One region of the Streptomyces sp. DT2A-34 genome, then DNA from elsewhere that is predicted to be linked to it. Evidence: riboswitches for the same ligand, from Rfam matches in the RefSeq annotation. Region 1 holds a riboswitch; each other region holds the start of a gene.

The links. Region 1 has a riboswitch for cyclic di-AMP ahead of QQM39_RS04325 (LysM peptidoglycan-binding domain-containing M23 family metallopeptidase). Riboswitches for the same ligand answer to the same signal wherever they lie in the genome.
Region 2: linked by a shared signal. The riboswitch ahead of QQM39_RS09585 (M23 family metallopeptidase) and the one ahead of QQM39_RS04325 (LysM peptidoglycan-binding domain-containing M23 family metallopeptidase) in region 1 are both predicted to bind cyclic di-AMP.
Region 3: linked by a shared signal. The riboswitch ahead of QQM39_RS23635 (M23 family metallopeptidase) and the one ahead of QQM39_RS04325 (LysM peptidoglycan-binding domain-containing M23 family metallopeptidase) in region 1 are both predicted to bind cyclic di-AMP.

What each region holds. Positions count from the first base shown of each region.
Region 1 is NZ_JASTWJ010000001.1:1,006,182-1,011,269, forward strand. Features, by position in the region: gene QQM39_RS04310 (SGNH/GDSL hydrolase family protein) at 1-530, opposite strand, end outside; gene QQM39_RS04315 (DUF6250 domain-containing protein) at 676-1,395, opposite strand; gene QQM39_RS04320 (GDSL-type esterase/lipase family protein) at 1,552-2,613, opposite strand; gene QQM39_RS04325 (LysM peptidoglycan-binding domain-containing M23 family metallopeptidase) at 2,833-3,795, opposite strand; cyclic di-AMP (ydaO/yuaA leader) riboswitch at 3,800-3,957, opposite strand; gene QQM39_RS04330 (alpha-galactosidase) at 4,263-5,088, opposite strand, start outside.
Region 2 is NZ_JASTWJ010000001.1:2,217,481-2,222,568, forward strand. Features, by position in the region: gene QQM39_RS09580 (GntR family transcriptional regulator) at 1-257, opposite strand, end outside; gene QQM39_RS09585 (M23 family metallopeptidase) at 476-1,261, opposite strand; cyclic di-AMP (ydaO/yuaA leader) riboswitch at 1,275-1,438, opposite strand; gene QQM39_RS09590 (pitrilysin family protein) at 1,656-3,044, opposite strand; gene QQM39_RS09595 (pitrilysin family protein) at 3,041-4,399, opposite strand; gene QQM39_RS09600 (DNA topoisomerase (ATP-hydrolyzing) subunit A) at 4,878-5,088, shown strand, end outside.
Region 3 is NZ_JASTWJ010000001.1:5,311,554-5,316,641, forward strand. Features, by position in the region: gene ribA (GTP cyclohydrolase II) at 1-281, opposite strand, end outside; gene QQM39_RS23615 (MarR family winged helix-turn-helix transcriptional regulator) at 427-942, opposite strand; gene QQM39_RS23620 (dihydrofolate reductase family protein) at 1,014-2,147, shown strand; tRNA gene QQM39_RS23625 (tRNA-Met) at 2,204-2,277, shown strand; partial or broken gene QQM39_RS23630 (PP2C family protein-serine/threonine phosphatase) at 2,420-3,448, shown strand; cyclic di-AMP (ydaO/yuaA leader) riboswitch at 3,682-3,839, shown strand; gene QQM39_RS23635 (M23 family metallopeptidase) at 3,851-4,876, shown strand; gene QQM39_RS23640 (aldo/keto reductase) at 5,026-5,088, shown strand, end outside.

The DNA.
Region 1 (5,088 bases):
TCGGGAGACAGATGGAGCCGGTCGCCGTCCCAGGCCCTGCGGTCCTGAACGGTCTTCAGGGACCACAGGTCGAGCACCGGACAGCCGTACCGGTCGGCGATGGCCCGCACATGACCGTTGTACGTGGCGATCTTGCCGCGCAGATGCTTCAGCACGGGCACGCCACGGGTGTCGAAGCCGGTCGTCACCATGACGGTGCCGACGGCGGAGGTGAGCCGGACGATCGCCTGCTCGAAGCGCTCGGCCACCTCGTCGGGGTCGGTTCCGGGTCGGATGATGTCGTTGCCGCCCGCACAGAACGAGACCAGGTCCGGGGCCATTTCGGCGGCCCTCGGAAGCTGGTCCTCGATGATCTGGTCGAGCAGCTTGCCGCGCACGGCGAGGTTGGTGTAGTTGAAGTCGCCCTCGGGCCGCCGGTCCGCGAGCAAAACCGCGAACCGGTCGGCCCAGCCGACAAACGCCCCGTCGGGGCCGGGGTCGCCGACGCCCTCGGTGAAGCTGTCCCCCACCGCAACGTACGACCCGATCACTGATCTGCTGTCACTCTTCGAATCGTCTGCCACATCGGCACATGATTCACCTTCGAATGTGACCTACGCGACCGTAAGGAAGGGTTGACGGGCGGTGAGATAAGCCACTTGTAAAGTGTTGGCCAAACCTGGAATAAGCCTCTGATCAGGGGCGTTGTGGGCTCAACCGCCACACCCTGAAGTCGCTGATCCGGAAGTGGCTCCAGGTGGTCCGGAAGGCGAAGTGCCCGCTGGTGTACGGCTCCTGGTCGCTGTGGTCGAAGACGAGCCGCTCGTTGTCCCACCACCGCGCCGTCGAGCCGTCGGAGACGATCCGGACCCGGTTGGGCTCGTTCGCCACGAGCAGCGGCTCCGTGTAGTCGTAGAGCAGCGGGCGGACCCCCGCCTGGCCGACGTACCGGCGCATCCGGGTCGTGGTGTTCGTGTTGGCGCCGTAGCCGACGTAGTACGTCTTGAGGTGGTCGTACTCGGCGAGCGCCCCGCTCCGCGGCGTGGCGAAGATGTCGTCCGGGGAGCGGACGTCGGTGGCGTTCCAGAAGTTGTTCAGGTCGGAGACGCGGTCGTTGACACCGCCTTCCGCTATGGGCGTGGCCGTGTATTCGATGACGTACGGCCCTTCCAGCCGCTTCTTGAACCAGACCGTCGCACCGGCGGGGACATCGACCTCCAGGATCCCGCGGGAGGCGGTGACGGTGCCGCCCTTCTCGAGCTCCACCGCCCACTGCCCCAAGCCATGACGGAAGTCGTCGTGGGCGATGAGGCGGCGGTGCCGGGGCGGCGCGGCACTCGCCGTTCCCGCCGGGGCGAGGGCTGCGAGGGCGGCGCCGGCGGCCAGGGTTCCGAATGCTCTACGCGTGGTCGTCACGGGAGACGGCCCCTTCCGGGAAGTGATGGCGGGCTTCGGCACGCGACGGGTGTCGGTGCCCAGGTGGTGGTCCGTGTACGTCGGCTGCGGGTGACCCCGCGCGGTCCGGCCGAGGCGGTACTCGGGGTTCTGGGCGAGGGTGTGGCGGCGGGGGCACTAGAACCCCTTTGCGAGAAGGGCGATCAGCCGGGTGGCCACCTTGCGATGGCCTTGGGCGCTGGGGTGGACGGTGCCGTTGAAGTCCCCGTCCGCCGGCGAGAGCCAGTCGGTTGTGTCGACGAACTCGGTGCGGGGGTCGGCGAGTTCACCGACCACGGTTGCGATGTCGTCGGCGTGCGCGCCGTTGAACGGGCACAGCGCGAGGATGCGGGCGCGCGGGGCGGCGGCCCGCAGCTTGTCGAGGTAGGCGCGGTAGGCGGACCGGAATTCGGCCGAGCCGTACGCCGCGTCGTTGGTGCCCTGGTTCACCACGATCACGTCGGCCCGGCGGTCGGAGTCGGCCCGGGAGCCCGCGTGGTTCCAGCCGTACGCGTCCGGCGCGGCCGGTACTCCCCCGTTGCCGGTCTGGATCACACCCTGGCGGCCGAAGCCGACCTGGGTGAGCGAGGCGCGCAGGGCGTCGGCGACGAGGGTGGGGTAGGTGGCCGTACCGTCGGCGCAGTCGGAGGTGTTCACCTCGCACAGAGCCATGACGCCCTGCGTGATGGAGTCGCCGTAGAAGGCCAGTTTCCGGGCGCCGGGGGCGGGTTGAGGCAGCAGACGCATGCCGTCGTCGAGCCGCAGACCGGTCAGCACGACGCCCGTCTCCAGAGGCGGAGTCCACCGGTTGGCCCGGGAGAAGACGTCCTTGACGGAGATCTCGACCGAGTGGGGTCCCCGGCCGTCCGCGGTGATCCGCAGATCGCCCCGGTCGACCGCGTGCAGGCGCTTCGGCCCGCCGTCGACCGACACGTAGATCTGCGCGGGCACGGTGATCGAGCCGACGTCGAAGAGGGCGTGGACGCTACCGCCGGTGAAGCGGAAGCGCAGCCGGGAGCCCGAGTTGACGGTGCTGGCCGCTTCGGGGGTGCGGCCCCAGTGCCCCTCGTAGACGAGACGCCTGTCGTCGGGGCGTACGACGGTCGACGCATCGGACGCGAAGACGGGCTGCGGGGCGCCGAGGAGCAACCCCACAGCCACCGCGGCGGCCAGGGACGTACGTCTGTCGACGCGGGACACGGGAACCTCCGGGAGCCGACGCAGAAAGCGCTTGCACCATGACGGGGATCACTGTGTCCTCACCCTCCCCTCCTTGTCGACACCCCGGGCCGGCTCTGGCACAAGACCGCAATGAAGCGATCATGAACGGGCGCAGCCGGACACACCGAAGGCCGGACCTAGGGATCGAGGTCCGGCCTTCGGTGGCGTGTCAGGCAGGTGGTTCCGAGGAAGGGGTCGTCAGCCGACCGGGACGCCCTTCGAGCGGAGGTAGGCGACCGGGTCCACGTCCGAGCCGTAGTCCGGCGTGGTGCGGATCTCGAAGTGCAGGTGCGGGCCGGTCACATTGCCGGTCGCGCCGGAGAAGCCTATCTGCTGGCCCGCGGTCACGGTCTGGCCGGCCGAGACGGAGAGCGACGACAGGTGGGCGTACTGGGCGTAGTAGCCGTCGGCGAGCTGGATGACGACCTGGTTGCCGTAGGCGCCGCCCCAGCCCGCGGAGACGACGGTGCCCGCGCCAACGGCCTTCAGTGCGGTGCCGGTCGGGGTGACGAAGTCGACGCCGGTGTGGTAGCCGCTGGACCACATGCTGCCCGCCACCTTGTAGGCGGTGCTGACGGCGGCACCCGCGACGGGGGCGGAGAAGCCGGTGGTCGTGCCGGTGCTCTCGACGCTCTGGGCGGCCGTGGTCGTCTTCTTCGACGCGGAGGACTTCGCGGCGGACGAGTCCTTGGAGGACGACGAGGAGGAAGAGGGCGAGGACGACGAGGACTTGGGGGCGCTCGCCGTGGCCTTCTTGCCGATCGTGAGCTTCAGGCCGGGGTGGATCAGCGACGGGTCCTCGCCGACGACCTCGCGGTTGTCGGCGTAGAGCTTCTTCCAGCCACCGCTGACGTCCTGCTCGTCGGCGATCTTCGAGAGGTAATCGCCGACCTTCACCGAATAGGTCCGCACGGCCGTCTTCTTCTTGGCGGCCGTCTTCTCGACCGCCTTCTTCTCGGCGGCCGTCTTCTCGACCGCCTTCTTCTCGGCGGCCGGAAGTGACTGAACGGCCTTTTCCGAAACGGACTGCGAGGGAGCGGCGTGGGCGCCGGTGGCTCCGATGAGAGGGAGGGCGAGAGCGGCGCCACCGGTTCCGGCGACGGCTATGGAGCGGGTGAAGCGCTGGGACTTCGGGCGGCGGTGCTTACCCTTCGCGGGCATGGCGAATTCCTCTCCGGCGCCTGCGAGGTGAGCTGTCGGGTGCGGGCTGGAGATGCCCGGCCGCGCCGAAACGCGGCTTTACCCCTAGCCGTTCCGGAGACCGGAACAGGCGGTTGTACCTGTGGGTCCCCCGCTCCTGCCGTGGTCGGGTGAGTGTGCGGTCTCCGGGCGGCGGCAGGATTGGGCGTCCGTCCGGATTGGTGGCGAACGTAAGCGAGGAAGACGCAAGGGAACAAGTGAGGGGTTCCGTCCGAATGCGTTCCTGTTGATCCCTTGTGGGAATTCCCAGTCACACTCCGTGGATTACCGGTGCGCCGCCGGACGTAAAACCCCTGGAAAAGCACGGGAATTACGTGAACATGACGGGCGACGCACGGTCACGAATATGACACTCCTCACGTGACACCGCTCCAGCTCCCTTCACTCCAGAGCGAGTTGGAATGAAGGCGCTAATTCGGACAGAACCCCTAGATGCGACGCAGTCGGATAACTGCCGCATCAAGGTCGCCATGCAAACCGACGCGCAGTCCGTGATGCACCAGTACGGCACCTCGGTGAATTTCGCCCGTTTCAAGGCATTCGTACGATTCTGTCGGGTCAAGGGCGCGCAATCGCAGCGCCGGGACGGGCGCGCCGTAACTCTGGGCCTGGAGCCAGGCGAGGACGACCGTCTCGCCCCCGAGCACATACTGCACCGCGCTCAACCCGCCCCGCGGAGGCCGCAGCCGATAGAGGTCGCCGCGCTGCACCACGGGCCGGATCTCCTTGTAGAGCGTCACCCGTTCCCGGGCCTCGGCGAGCTCCTCCTCGCTCCACGTGGCGAGGTCACCGCCGACGCCGAGCACGCCCGCCATGGCGCTCACGAACCGGAAGCGCAGCGAGCTGGCACGGTGATTGAGCATGGCGTTCGGGCTGTCGGTGACCCAGGCGGCCATGACCCGGGCCGGGTGGATCTGGCTGAAGCCGTGCTGGATGGCGAGCCGGTCGAGGGGGTCGGTGTTGTCCGAGGTCCACACCTGGTCCGTACGGCTCAGCACGCCGAGGTCGATCCGCCCGCCCCCGCCCGAGCAGGACTCGAAGGCGACGCCCGGGTGCGCGGCCCGCAGCCGGTCCAGCAAGTGGTACAGGGCACGCACGTGGTCGACCCACAGGCGCTGCGGATACGGCCCACCGGGCCAGCCGGCGTCGGTGAAGCAGCGGTTGAAGTCCCACTTCACATAGTCGATCGGGGCGCTGGAGAGGAGCCCGTCGAGCCGCTCCCAGAGGTACTCCTGGACGTCGTCGCGCGCGAGG
Region 2 (5,088 bases), 1.2 Mb from region 1:
GGCTCCAGCAGGGTGCGCATCTCCAGCAGGTCGGCGGCCTCCTGCTCGGTCGGTTCGGCGACGCACGCGCCCGCGTGCCGCCGGGTCACCACGAAGCCCTCCGCCTCCAGGGTGCGCAGTGCCTCCCGCACGGGGACGCGGGAGACACCGTAGCGGCGCGCGAGGAGTTCCTCGGTGAGCCGGCTGCCACGCTCGTAGACACCGGCGACGATGTCGTCCCGGATCGCCGTGCATACCGAGTGCGCCGGAATACGCATGTCCGACCTCCGCTTTAATCCCCGTGAAACGTCGACGAATGACGTGTGTTCAGTGACTCTATTGCAACCGGCTGGAATTTCCGATGGCGGGTCGGAATCCATGGATATTTTTTGGACAAGTCGGTCGTCGGGAACGCCGAAAGCCCCGGCTCGGGGAGCCGGGGCTTCGGGGGGACCGTCCTCGGAGTGACCGGCCTCGGGGAGGCGCGGTGGAGGCGTCAGATGTTCACGCCGTGCGAGCGGAGGTAGGCGACGGGGTCGATGTCGGAGCCGTACTCCGCCGTCGTGCGGGCCTCGAAGTGCAGGTGCGGTCCGGTGACGTTGCCGGTGGCGCCGGACAGGCCTATCTGCTGGCCGGGGGTGACGGTCTGGCCCACCGAGACGCCTATGGACGACAGGTGGCCGTACTGGGTGTACGTGCCGTCGTTCATCTTGATCACGATGCTGTTGCCGTACGACCCGCCCCAGCCGGCCTCCACGACGGTGCCGGAGCCGACCGCGTGGACGGAGGTGCCGCTGGCGGCGTGGAAGTCGACGCCCGTGTGGCTGCCGGAGGACCAGACGGCGCCGCCGGCCTTGTAGCCGGTGGAGATGTACGAGCCGGAGATCGGGGCGACGTAGGACAGCAGGCGCTTGCGCTCGGCCTCGCGGGCGGCGCGCTCCTTGGCCTCGCGCTCCTGCTTGGCCTTCTCGGCCGCCTTCTTGCGCGCTGCCTCCTCGGCGGCCTTCTTCCGGGCCGCGGCCTCCTCGGCGGCCTGCTCCTGGGCGGCGGCCTGGGCGGCGATCTGGGCGGCGATCGAGTCCCCGATCGTGACGACGGGGATGAGGCCGGTCTGCTCGACGGCGGGTTCGGCGGCGAGCGCCGGGGCGGCGAGGGTGCCCATGACACCGGTGGCGGTGAGAGCGGCGACGCCCGCAGCGCGGGCGGTGGTGCGTTCGAACCGGCTGGGGCGACGGTGCTTCCCGGTGGGGCGGTTCTTCCCGGTGGCGCAGGTGAACGCCATGTAGTGGCTGGTCCTTTCCTTCCTTCTCGCCTACCGGGTTAGCTGACGGGTTCGGAGCAGGAAGGTCTCCTACGGACCCCCTCGCGGCTGCGCGGGCGTCCGATTCACCCCAGGGACTACGGGTGGGTCCCCGGCTCCCCTGGCTCGCGCCGTACGGGGACTCGGCGATGACTGTCCGGTGCCGCGGGCGCGGCGCACTGCCTGACGGACAGCCCGGAAGACGCTAAGGGGCGCCACTTTCAATCCCCAAACGGATCGCGACTTTTGTAGCGCATCCCACAGGCCAGACAGGCAACCTTTCCCTCAATTCGGGCATAAAGGGGCCCTGGTGGCTTGGAAGTCACCAGGGCCCCTTCCACGCGCGCGTGCCGTCGCCCGGCGCGGTGTCCGCCTGCTACTCGGCTGCCACTACGGTGACTTCGCCGATGCCGAGGGCCTCGACGGGCTCCCGGATCTCGGCCGCGTCGCCGACGAGGATCGTCACCAGACGGTCCACCGGGAAGGCGCTCACGGCCGCCGCGGTGGCCTCGACGGTGCCGGTCGCGGCGAGCCGCTGGTACAGCGTCGCCTGGTAGTCGTCGGGCAGGTGCTGCTCGACCTGATCGGCCAGCGTGTTCGCCACGGAGGCGGCGGTCTCGTACTTCAGCGGCGCCACCCCGACGAGGTTCTGCACCGCGAAGTCCCGCTCGGCGTCGGTGAGCCCCTCGTCGGCCACCCCGCGCAGGACCTTCCAGAGGTCGTCCAGCGCCGGGCCGGTGTTCGGGGTGTCGACGGAGCCGCTGATGGCGAGCATGGCCGCGCCCGTGCCGTCCGGAGCCGAGCGCAGGACCTGCCCGAACGCGCGCACACCGTAGGTGTAGCCCTTCTCCTCGCGCAGGACCTTGTCCAGGCGGGAGGTGAGGGTGCCGCCGAGGCAGTACGTGCCGAGGACCTGCGCGGGCCACACGCGGTCGTGCCGGTCGGGACCGATGCGGCCGATCAGCAGCTGCGTCTGGACGGCGCCGGGGCGGTCCACGATGACGACGCGTCCGGTGTCGTCCGCGGTGACCGGCGGAACGGGCCGGGGCTGGGCCGGGGAGCCGGTCCAGGCGCCCAGGGTGTCGCCCAGCAGGGCGTCGAGGTCCACGCCCGTGAGGTCGCCGACGACCACGACGGTGGAGGTGGCGGGGCGCACGTGCCGCTCGTAGAAGGCGCGCACGGCCGCGGAGTCGATGCCCGCGACGGTGTCCTCGGTGCCCTGGCGTGGGCGGGACATGCGCGAGGTCGCCGGGAACAGCTGCTTCGAGAGCTCCTTGGCGGCGCGGCGCGAGGGGTTGGCCAGCTCGTGCGGGATCTCGTCGAGGCGGTTGCGCACCAGGCGCTCGACCTCGGCGTCGTCGAACAGGGGCGCCCTGAGGGCGTCGGCGAGCAGGCCGAGCGCCTTGGCCAGGCGGGAGACCGGCACCTCGAGGCTGACGCGGATGCCGGGGTGGTCGGCGTAGGCGTCGAGCGTGGCGCCGCAGCGCTCCAGTTCGGCGGCGAACTCCTCGGCCGTGTGCTTGTCGGTGCCCTCGGAGAAGGCACGCGCCATGATCGTGGCGATGCCGTCGAGCCCCTTCGGCTCGGCCTCCAGGGGCGTGTCCAGGAGCACCTCGACGGCGATGACCTGCTGGCCGGGGCGGTGGCAGCGCAGGACCGTCAGGCCGTTGTCCAGCTTGCCGCGCTCGGGCGCCGGGAACGCCCAGGGCCGGGCCTCGCCGGCCTGGGGCTGCGGGTGGAACTCCATGCTGGCGAGCTCGGTCACTGCGCCGACTCCTCGTTCTCGTCGGTGGTCTCGGCGGCCTGGAGGTCGTCGGCCTCGGCTGCGGTCGGCTCGTACACGAGCACCGCGCGGTTGTCGGGGCGCAGGCGGGCCTTGGCGACCGCCTGGACCTCCTCGGCGGTGACGTCGAGGACGCGCTGTACGGCGGTGAAGGCGAGCTGCGGGTCGCCGAACAGGACGGCGTAGCGGCACAGTTCGTCGGCGCGGCCCGCGACGGTGCCGAGCCGGTCCAGCCACTCGCGCTCCAGCTGGGCCTGCGCGCGCTCCATCTCCTCGGCGGTGGGGCCCTCCGCGGCGAAGCGGGCGAGCTCCTCGTCGACGGCGGCCTCGATGACGGGGACCTCGACGTCGCCGGACGTCTTCACGTCCAGCCAGCCCAGGGAAGGCGCCCCGGCCAGGCGCAGCAGTCCGAACCCGGCCGCCACGGCCGTACGGTCGCGGCGGACCAGCCGGTTGTAGAGGCGGGAGGACTCGCCGCCGCCGAGGACGGTCAGCGCCAGGTCGGCCGCGTCGCACTCGCGCGTGCCGTCCACCGGGAGCCGGTAGGCGGCCATCATCGCGCGCGCGGGGACGTTCTCCTCGACGACCTCGCGCAGCTGCTCGCCGATGATCTCGGGCAGCGAGCCGTCGCGCGGCTCTGGCTTGCCGTCGTGGGCCGGGATCGAGCCGAAGTACTTCTCGACCCAGGCGAGCGTCTGCTGCGGGTCGATGTCGCCGACGATGGACAGGACGGCGTTGTTGGGCGCGTAGTAGGTGCGGAAGAACGCGCGCGCGTCCTCCAGGCTGGCCGCGTCCAGGTCGGCCATCGAGCCGATCGGGGTGTGGTGGTAGGGGTGTCCGTCCGGGTACGTCAGGGCGGTCAGCTTCTCGAAGGCGGTGCCGTACGGGACGTTGTCGTAGCGCTGGCGGCGCTCGTTCTTGACGACGTCGCGCTGGTTTTCCAGGCCCTCCTCGTCGAGCGCCACCAGGAGGCTGCCCATGCGGTCGGCCTCCAGCCACAGCGCGAGCTCCAGCTGGTGGGCGGGCATGGTCTCGAAGTAGTTGGTGCGCTCGAAGCTGGTGGTGCCGTTCGGCGAGCCGCCCGCGCCCTGGACGAGCTCGAAGTGGCCCGTGCCCTTCACGCTCCCCGAGCCCTGGAACATCAGGTGCTCGAAGAGGTGGGCGAGTCCGGTACGGCCCTTGACCTCGTGACGGGAGCCGACGTCGTACCAGAGACAGACCGCGGCGACCGGCGTGAGGTGGTCCTCGGAGAGCACCACGCGCAGGCCGTTGGCCAGGCGGTGCTCCGTCGCGGTGAGGCCGCCGGATTGTGCCTCCGGTGTGGCCGTGTGACCCATGGGCAAGGTGTCCTTCCGGTCGCGTGCACTGCGTTGTGTCGAGCAGTTCGTGCTCAGTTCCTGCCACTGTATGCAGCGTCCGAAGGGCCGACGAAGTTCCCGGTCGGAACGCCGTGTCCGTACGGCGGTGAATGTGGGCCGGGAACACCGGACAGGACAGCGCTCGGGCACAGCTCGCCATCCCCTCCCGCCTGCCCGCTGCCGCACGACTTCGGACAGTGCCCGCCGATCACTCCGGCGAGTGAACGGTCTCGCGGCACGCGCTTGCCTTCGCGCAAGCGGGGCCTCGACCAGGGCGGTTGGCGCCCCGTCCCTCCCCTCTGTCGCAGGGAGGGCCCGGCGTCGGCGACACTTCTCGCACGCCGGGCGGGAGCCCAACATCGGGTCCTGGTCGGTGGTTGTCAGTGCCGCGGTCCACAATGGTCCGCGTCAGATCCCGCAAACGCTCGAGCGACCAGAACCAGAGGAGCCGGCAGCGATGGCCCGCCGCAGCACGAAGACCCCGCCGCCCGACGACTCGTACGAGGAGAAGATCCTCGACATCGACGTCGTCGACGAGATGCAGGGCTCCTTCCTCGAGTACGCGTACTCGGTCATCTACTCGCGCGCCCTGCCGGACGCCCGCGACGGCCTCAAGCCGGTGCACCGCCGCATCGTCTACCAGATGAACGAGATGGGCCTGCGCCCCG
Region 3 (5,088 bases), 4.3 Mb from region 1:
ACCCCGCCGCGCTCGGCGATGCGCTCGACGGCCTCGCGCAGCTGGGGGCCGCAGTCGCAGCGGGCCGAGCCGAAGACGTCGCCGGTCAGGCACTCGGAGTGCAGCCGGACCAGGGGGGTGGTGCCGGGGGCCGGGTCGCCGAGGACGACGGCCACGTGCTCCTGGCCGTCGGTCAGGCCGTGGAAGGTGACCAGCTCGGCGTCCACGGAGTAACCGTCGTGGAAGCGCAGCGGGACCCGGACGCGGGCGCGCTGGGTGGCGGCGGCGGTGAAGTCGGGCATGCGGGATCTCCGGGTTCCGTACGTGGGCCAGCTGCTTCAGATTTGAAGCAGCTCCTCGGTCCAGGACCCTACCCCATGCTTTAAATTTGAAGCAACAGGTTTGTCGGCCGCGTCACAGACCCGCGTCACAGACCGGACTCGTGCCTCACGAACAGGACTTGCCGGAGCGCCGCCGCCAGGGCACGTCGTCGGCGGTGGCGTGCGCGTCCTCTCCCTGGAAGCCCTCGGCGACCGCGGTGAAGATCTCCTCCAGCTGTCCGACCTGCTCCGGGGTCAGCCGGTCGAAGAGCAGCGCCCGCACGGTCTCCACGTGCCCCGGAGCCGTGCGCTCCAGGACACGCATCCCTTCCTCGGTGATCGCCGCGATGCTGCCCCGCTTGTCCCAGCGGCAGTCCTCGCGCCGCACCAGCCCGTCCTTCTCCAGGCGCGTCACGGCGTACGTCAGCCGGCTGCGGGTGATCTTCAGCCCTTCCGCGAGATCGGTCATGCGCAACCGGCGCTCCGGAGTCTCGGACAGGGTGGCGAGGATGGAGTAATACAGATGGGGCATGCCGGCTTCCTGCTGGAGCTGCCGGTCCAGCGCGTCCTCCACGAGGGCGGCGGAGGCGATGTAGGCGCGCCAGGCGCGCTGCTCCTCGGGGGTGAGCCAGCGAGTCGTCATGCCCCCAGTGTAGGTTTGTTTCAAACTTGAACCAAGCCCGAGTTTCCCCGACCGAGCCGGAGAGCGCGCCGATGCCGTCGTACCCCTACGTCCTGCTGTCCGCCGCGGTCTCCCTGGACGGCTACCTCGACGACACCACCCCCGAGCGCCTGCTCCTGTCCAGCCCGGCCGACTTCGACCGCGTCGACGAGGTGCGGGCTGGCGTGGACGCGATCCTCATCGGCGCCGGCACGATCCGGGCGGACAATCCCCGGCTGCTGGTGAACTCGGCCGAGCGGCGGGCCGCGCGGGTGGCGGCGGGCAAACCGGAGTATCCGCTGAAGGTCACGGTCAGCGCGTCCGGCGAACTGGATCCGGCGGCGAACTTCTGGCACACGGGCGGCGAGAAGATCGTCTATACGACGGAGAAGGGCGCGGAGCGGCTGCGGCGGACGCCGGTCGCGGCGGATGTGGTCGCACTGGGCGCGGACCTGGACTGGCGGGCGCTGCTGGAGCACCTGCGCGAGGTGCACGGCGTCGAGCGGCTGATGGTCGAGGGCGGCGGCACGATCCACACGCAGCTGCTGCAGCAGGGCCTCGCGGACGAGGTCCAGCTGGTGCTGGCGCCGCTGTTCGTCGGGGACCCGGACGCACCGCGGCTGTTCGGGCCGGGCGGGTACCAGGGCGGCCGGCTCCGGCTGCTGGAGACGCGACGGATCGAGGACGTCGTCCTGATGCGCTACGAGCCGACGGCGCCCGGCGTCGGCGCCCTTCCCTCCGCCGCGGACCGGCACTGGCTGGCACTGGCGTGTGACCTGGCCGCGCAGTGCCCGCCGTCGGAGACGGCCTTCAGCGTCGGGGCGGTGGTCGTGGCGGCCGACGGCACGGAGCTGGCGCGGGGGCACTCCAGGGAGGGCGACGATCCCGTGGTGCACGCGGAGGAGGCGGCGCTGGGGAAGATCGCGGCCGGTGATCCGAGGCTGGCGTCGGCGACGGTGTACAGCAGCCTGGAGCCGTGCACCCGGCGGGCCTCGCGGCCGGCGCCCTGCGCCCGGCTGATCCTGGAGGCCGGGGTGCGGCGGGTGGTGACGGCTTGGCGGGAGCCGGACACGTTTGTGGTGGGCGCCGACGGGAGCGGGCTGCTGGCGCGGGAGGGGGTGGATGTCCTGGTCCTGCCGGAGTACGAAGAGCGGGCAAAAGCCCCGAATGGGCACCTGCTGCCGTGACGCCGGGAAAGGCGTGTGCTTTCTGTCCTGCGGATGGCGTACTATTGAGTCATCGCCGCGGGGTGGAGCAGCTCGGTAGCTCGCTGGGCTCATAACCCAGAGGTCGCAGGTTCAAATCCTGTCCCCGCTACTGAAAGTTCAGGGCCGGAACCAATTGGTTCCGGCCCTGAGTGTTTTCCCGGTGTTCGGCCCACGGGCTTGCCCCTCTTTCCCCCGTCGTCCGGTCGGCCCTCACCACTCGCTCCCCACCCCGTTTCGGCAACCCTGGTGAGGTGGAGGAACGGCGGATCTCGCACGCACGCCGGTTCGCCCGGCTGCTCCCCGCCCTGCTGATCGCGGCCGGGGGCGCGTACGACTACACCACGCCCACCGAATTCACCGGCGCTCCCTTCTCCACCGCCGCACCCCTCGTCGCCGCCCCGCTCTACTCGCTGCGCGGCACGGTGCTCACGGGGCTCGTCGCCTTCGCCGCACTGCTCGTGCTCCGCATCGCGCTCGGCGGCACCCCCGGCGCAGAGGTGATCACCGAGCTGGCCACCGTGGTCACCGTCTCCGCGCTCGCCGTCCTCGTCAACGTCCTCGTCCGCCGCAGCGACGAGCGCCTCGCCTCCGCCCGTGAGATCGCCGAGGCCGCCCAGCGCGCCGTACTGCCCGAGCCCGCCGAGCGGATCGGCGGGTTCCAGATCGCGGCACGGTACGAGGCCGCGCAGGAGGGCGCCTCCATCGGCGGCGACCTGGACGCCGTGCAGGACACTCCGCACGGCGTCCGGGTCCTCGTGGGGGACGTGCGCGGCAAGGGCATGGGGGCGGTCGCGGCGGTCGCCGTCGTCATCGGGGCCTTCCGGGAGGCCGCTGAGCAGGAGGCCACGCTGGAGGCGGTCGCGCACCGGCTGCAGCGGGCGCTGCCGCGTGAGCGCACGCGGCGGGAGGGGATCGACTCCTCCGAGGGCTTCACCACCGTCGTGCTCGCCGAGCTGCCGCACGGCAACGGGACCGTGCGCCTCGTCGAGCGAGGACATCCGCCGCCCCTGCTGCTGTACGCCGACGGCACCGTGCGCTCGCTGCACGCCCCCGAGCCCGCGCTGCCGCTCGGCATGGGCGAGCTCGGCGCCCTGGCCCGACCGGGCCCAGGAGGCCGGCTTCCCGAGCGGTGCCACACTGCTGAGGAGCGGCTCGCGGGACGGGACAACGCCTGTCGCAGGCCGGCCGCGCCGCTCGACGTGCTCGCGGCGGAGGCGCGCGGGCACCCCGGGGGCGGCATGGCGGACGACCTGGCTCTCATCGCCGTACGACGGCAGTGATCGTTGTCACCGGACGTGATCGGGCGACCGCCCTCCGCATAACAACTGACATACCGTCAATACCTGTGTGATTCCTGAGCCCTGGCCAACTCGCCCGATTTAGGACGCTCATGACCTGTAAGTCCAGGCGAGAATCGTTAATGATCAAGTGGAACAGCTTGGAATCCGCACCTCGCGTCTATTAACGTTCGATAACGCAGCGCGGTCGTCCCAGCCGTCACAAGAGGCGGCTCCGCGCGCACGCGCCGAATCCCGCAAGGGAACCGGGGAACCACCACCTTGGGGTGAATCGCATGGATGCCGCCGTGAACTCACGGCCGGTATACGCGCGTAGGAGACCTTCCTGCTCCGAACCCGTCAGCTAACCCGGTAGGCGAGAAGGAAGGAAAGGAGCACGCCCACGTGGCGTCCAACCGGCCTGCCCAGCAAGCCCCGTTCGTGCCGAGTCAACGCGGTGCAGACACCTTTGGCTACGACCGCCACCGCACCGACGAGGGCCCGTTGGAGGAGTGGAACCCCACCGCGGAGTCCATTCGTCCCGTACGCGGCAGGCATCGCGTCTCCAAGCAGCGAGGCGGGGGACTCGCCCGCAGCTCCACGGTTCTCGGCGTCGGCGTCATAGCCGCCGTCGGCGCGGGCGGCATGGCCAGCGCGAACAGCGGCAAGCCGCCGGTCGCCATCACCATGCCGGACCTGCCCCTGATCTCCGACGACTCCGCCGAGCCCGCCGAGGACACGGCCACCGCGCTCAGCACCATGGGCACGGCCACCGAGGAGACCACGCAGGGCACCACCGACGCCGGCGAGGCGCTGCGCAGCCGGATCATCGCGCAGGCCGAACTGCAGCAGGACCAGATCGACAACAAGGCCGCCGCGGCCGCCGTCGCCGCCGCCGAGAAGGAGGCCGCCGCCGCGGCCGCCAAGGCGGAGGAGGAAGCCGAGGCCAAGGCCGCCGCCGCGAAGGCCAAGGCCGAGGAGGAGGCCCGCAAGAAGGCCGAGGCCGAGCGCCTGGCCGAGCTGGCCAAGCAGTTCACGCTGCCGACCTCCTCGTACACCATCAGCTCGACCTTCGGTCAGGCCGGCGCCTACTGGTCCTCCGGCTACCACACGGGCCTCGACTTCGCCGCCCCCACCGGCACGCTGATCAAGGCGGTGCACTCCGGCACGATCACCTTCGCCGGCTGGGACGGGTCGTACGGCTACAAGACGGTGCTCACCCTCGACGACGGCACCGAGCTCTGGTACGCGCACCAGTCCTCGATCAGCGTGAGCGTCGGCCAGAAGGTCAACACGGGCGACGTCATCGGCCGCGTGGGCGCCACGGGCAACGTGACCGGCGCACACCTGCACCTCGAGGTGCACCCCGACGGCAGCACGAGCGGCATCGACCCGCTGGCGTGGCTGCGCGGCAAGGGGCTTACGCCCTGAGGTTCCCCCACTTCTGATCCCCGGCGGTCCTGACGGCAACCCCCCGACGTCAGGGCTGCCGGTTTTCGGAGCGCCGGGGTCCGCTTGTTTACGGGAACTTTGCGGCGGCCCCGGAAGACCGGCCTCCGCCAAGGGCGTTGTTATGGAGCATGACTGCTTCCCTGCGCAAGCTCGGCTCCTCCGACCTCGAGGTCTTCCCGCTCTCCCTCGGC